DNA from 2 places in the Rhodococcoides fascians A25f genome. Region 2 is predicted to be linked to the other one. Evidence: riboswitches for the same ligand, from Rfam matches in the RefSeq annotation. Region 2 holds a riboswitch; the other holds the start of a gene.

Region 1 (2,181 bases), 2.1 Mb from region 2:
CTTGGCCGGTGCGCGTTTGGCCACGACGGCCAGTAGTGCAGCGCGAGTGACGGGCCGTTCGTAGGCCTCCTCGATGGCGAGGATCTCGAGGACGGTCAAGGCGAGTGTGTCGAGGGTGTCCGCGGTGTGCAGAATCGACCGTCGTTGCTCGGCCCGTCCGGCGAGTACGGCCAGCGATGCGGGCGGCGGCGCGGTCAGATCCGGGCGCAACGACATGGCCTTGATCAGCTCGGCGTCGGAGCGAGCTGCGATCCACTGAGGTAGATCAGGGGGCGTGTCGGTGTGTCGGTGCGCAGTCGTGTCGGTCATCGTCTATCAGATTAGAGACCTGGGCTGGTGCTCGCCGCAGGGCAGGTGTCAAAATAGGCGCATGGTGAACAAGTCGAAGAAGCCCTATGTCGATCCAGGCTGGCCGGAAACCGCTCGCGGTGACCACGCGGTGACCGAACTCTCGTCCGCTCGATCGGGTGGCTTGTCGCCCTTCGGCGAGGACACCGAGTTCCCGCTGCCCGTCGAAGACCTGCCCTACGCGCACCCGGTGACCGTGGTCAACCGCTAGCAAAGGCCACGCAGTACGAAAAAGCCCCCGACGATGTCGGGGGCTTTTTTCGTACGAGATGCGAACCGTCGCGGGCGCTTACTGGGGCAGGAATGCCTTGTTGGCCTGGTAAAAGTTCACGACCTGCGGATCGAGCTGGATGCCCTGCGCTGCGTTCTGGACGAACGAGGCGATCGCCGGATCGTTGGTGAGGTTCTGGACAGCGGTGACGATGCCGTCGACGACCTCGGCCGAGCTGTCGACTGCCGGGATGGACGACAGGTCGGGAAGTGCGGGAACTTCCGGTGCCTTGGGGGTGACCGGAACGCTGCGCTCGGTAGGCGCGCTGCTCAGGCCGAGGCTCGAGGAGCAGGACGGCCATGCGCCCCAGCCCTGCGAGTCGAGGACCTTCTCTGCGACTGCGATCTGCTCTTCGCGGCTGGCCTGGTTGGCCGTGGCTGCGTACTGCTGGCCGCCGTGTGCGTTCCAGGTGCTGGGGGAGAACTGCAACCCGCCCTGGAAGCCGTTGCCGGTGTTGATGCCCCAGTTGCCGCCGGCTTCACACTGTGCAAGGCGATCCCAGTCGGAATCCGGTGCCGCGTTCGCGGTGCCGGTGAAGGCGATGCCCGCGGTGCCCATGATGGCTCCGGTGACAGCAACCTTCGCGACGGTCTTGCCAGTGGTGCTCGGCTTGCGATGACGTCCGCTCATACGAGTTGAAATCCTCTCCACACGCGCCTGCGAGGTCAGCTGTCGGGTTCGGGCTGAGAGGTAGCCCGGCCTTTTCGCTCATTCGTCTCGAATGGGCAATTGGGCTTCACCCCAAGGGAAGTCGGTGCAACTTCGTGAGTTGCGACAACTTCCCGGTTGTCCGTGGAGGACGTGGGTCCCCCGTCCTCGTCCCCTGGGTGATCGTCGAGGGTGTTCCGGTATCCGCGGGACGAGGTTTGGCGCTGCGGACCGGAGTTCGGCCGAACTTTCCGGCCGCTGCTGACCGTACTGAAATTCCCGGCTTACGTCACTATTTGGTAACTGTCGATTTCGCGGCGTCGTCCCGAGCACATTTCGTACCTCTTTCGGGCCTCTCGCGTCCGCCCAGCTAGTGGGCGTTGCGGGCAGTGAACCCCGGTCCGTTGCCGGCCTGTTACCTCAGCGTTATGTGATGGAAGTCACAGGAGGTGAGAGTCGTCCGGAAAGTCACCGAACGGCAACGATGTCTTTGCCGAGGGGCATCAGAGATACGGGGATCAACTTCAGGTTCGCGATCGCGAGTGGAATGCCGATGATGGTGATCGCCATGGCGACAGCGGTGACCACATGAGTCAGCGCCAACCACCAGCCGGCGAGGATCAACCAGAGCACGTTCCCGACGAGCGCGCCGGACCCGGATCCTGGCTTGTCGACGATGGTCGACCCGAACGGCCACAGCGCGTACACACCGATACGGAACGACGCGATGCCGAACGGGATGGTCACGATCAGGATGCACAGCAGAAGGCCGGCGAAGAAGTAACCGATGGCCAGCCACAGCCCACCGAAGACCAGCCAGATGATGTTCAGAATCAATCGCATGATCTACCGAGCCCGCCGTCCGGACGCCAGCGCGTACACCAAAGCCAGCACGAACCCGGCCGGTGCCGAGA
Region 2 (2,181 bases):
CGACGTGATTCCGGTGAGTTCGACGATGTACGGGGGAATGGACCTGCCCGGATCGACGAGGGTGGCGAATTCGCCGAGAATTTCGCCTCCTCGAACCTTGACCGCACCGATCTCGGTGATGGCCTCCGTGTCTGCGCTGCCACCGGTGGTTTCGAGGTCGACGACGACGAACGTGGTCTCGTGCAGTGGGGTGTCCAGTTCGTCGAACGTCAGCTGGATGGGCAGGCTCACCGGGACGACGGTAGGTCCGACGTCCGACAAGAACGCGCATGGCGGCGTCGTCGGTGACCGTGTCGTCGCGCCCGGACCGTGAAGTGTCACGAAACCTGTCGGTGGCGCGCGCTACCTTTCGCTCGATCGGCTGATTCGGCCGCCTGAAACAGCAAAGAGACAAGGATCACAATGATCATCGACTGCAGTGACTGCCTGGTCCGTGACATCGCCTGCGCGGACTGCGTCGTGACGGTGCTTCTGGGGCCGCCGGGAATGCCATCGAGGTCGGACGGACGGTGGGTCGGACCACCCTCGCCGATAACGCTCGAGCAGGAGGAACTGGGTGCGATGGGTGTGCTCGCGGATGTCGGTCTCGTCCCTACGCTCAAGCTCGTGACGAACGCGGACGAGACCGCCGAAGTTCCGTCGTTACCGACTCGTGACGCAACGGGGGATCAGCGCGCTGGTTAGCGAAATTCGGGTCGATTTCGGTTGCGTCGGCGCGTTGGGGTCGACACAGGGGTATGCCATTTCGTAACCTTCCTGAGACCTTGCGGAGTCTCGCCAGTCCAAACCGGAGTGGCGTCGCAAGTCACCGCCTAATCGATCACTCGCGAGAGTGTTCGTACCGGGAACCCGATATCTACTGGGGTGAATCCCGCTGAGCCACCCACAGTGGCCGGTGGGTAGGGCTGCTCTTCCCAGCCCGAACCCGTCAGCTAACTCGGTCGGCGGACGATAGGAAGAAACGGAGCACCATCTTTCGTGGCGTCACAACTTTCCAACCGATCATTGCGGCGAGTTCTCGTAGCCGGAGCGCTCACGGCAGGCGTGGTCATTCTTCCCGCTGCACCCGCGATGGCGGCCCCCCTCACCATCCCCGGCGTCGGAACCTTCGAGATTCCCGACATCCCGGGCCTCCCTCCCCTCAACATTCCGGGTATCCCCGCACCGGGTGCGCCGCTGGCTCCCCAGGTCACGCCCGCAGCGAAGGCCGTTCAGGCTGCTGAGTCCAAGATCGGCGCTCCGTACGTGTACGGCGCCTCGGGTCCGGATTCGTTCGACTGCTCGGGTCTGATCCAGTGGGCATACAAGCAGGCCGGCGTCAGCCTGCCGCGCACGAGCTACGACCAGGCAGCCGCGGGCACACCGGTCTCGCGTGACAGCCTGATGCCCGGCGACGTCGTCTCGTTCTACGGCGGCTCGCACTCGGGTATGTACATCGGCGACGGCAACGTCGTGCACGCCTCCACGTCCGGCGTGCCGGTCAAGGTTGCTCCCGTGGACTCGATGCCGTTCGACGGTGCTCGTCGTTACTGATTCGAGCCGCAGACGTTCGCTGTGATCGACCGACAGGGTCGAGCCGTACCCCGGCTCGACCCTGTCGTCGTCTCCGGACACGGCATGCGACACGCCGGTCCGGTGGACAGCGGACGCCCCAGTTCGTAATCTGATCGAGACCTGGTCGATGTTTACTTTGTGACCTGTCACCGACGAACCCCATCGATTTCAGACGGTGTTCACCTCCGCGCCCGCAAGAGCATGGGTATGGTTCGTTTCCGGACTGCTAATCCAACCGTCGCCTCGTGAAGGCGACAGATGTAAGGACGGAGAGTCGCTTTCCGTGGCGATATCGAGATCAAACCGAGTGTGGCGGCTGGCCCGTAACTCGGTGGTTGCTGTCGCGTTGGCCGCAAGCATCGCCGTAATGCCGACGCAGACTGCGATCGCTCAACCGGGATTCGACTCGGCGTCCGACGCCCAGACCAAGCTTGCGGAGCTCTCCCGAGATTCCGAGCAGACGAACGAATCTCTGCACAACGCTCAGATCGACCTCGATGCCAAGACTGCGCAGCAGCTCGATGCCCAGGCCGCCGTCGATCGGAGCCGCGCCGCTCTCGACGCAGCGCAGGCGCAGTTGACTCAGCTCAAGCCGGCCATGGACAAGGTAGCCAACGTCAACTATCA

What was found. Region 2 has a riboswitch for cyclic di-AMP ahead of BH93_RS11950 (C40 family peptidase). Riboswitches for the same ligand answer to the same signal wherever they lie in the genome.
Region 1: another riboswitch for cyclic di-AMP. It lies ahead of BH93_RS21500 (transglycosylase family protein); the one in region 2 lies ahead of BH93_RS11950 (C40 family peptidase).

Annotation. Positions count from the first base shown of each region.
Region 1 covers NZ_CP049744.1:4,581,635-4,583,815, reverse strand. Annotated here, with positions in the region: gene BH93_RS21510 (helicase-associated domain-containing protein) at 1-309, opposite strand, end outside; gene BH93_RS21505 (hypothetical protein) at 371-559, shown strand; gene BH93_RS21500 (transglycosylase family protein) at 638-1,249, opposite strand; cyclic di-AMP (ydaO/yuaA leader) riboswitch at 1,258-1,459, opposite strand; gene BH93_RS21495 (YccF domain-containing protein) at 1,736-2,110, opposite strand; gene BH93_RS21490 (hypothetical protein) at 2,114-2,181, opposite strand, start outside.
Region 2 covers NZ_CP049744.1:2,503,382-2,505,562, forward strand. Annotated here, with positions in the region: gene BH93_RS11940 (DEDD exonuclease domain-containing protein) at 1-231, opposite strand, end outside; gene BH93_RS11945 (hypothetical protein) at 403-684, shown strand; cyclic di-AMP (ydaO/yuaA leader) riboswitch at 800-962, shown strand; gene BH93_RS11950 (C40 family peptidase) at 979-1,533, shown strand; gene BH93_RS11955 (NlpC/P60 family protein) at 1,922-2,181, shown strand, end outside.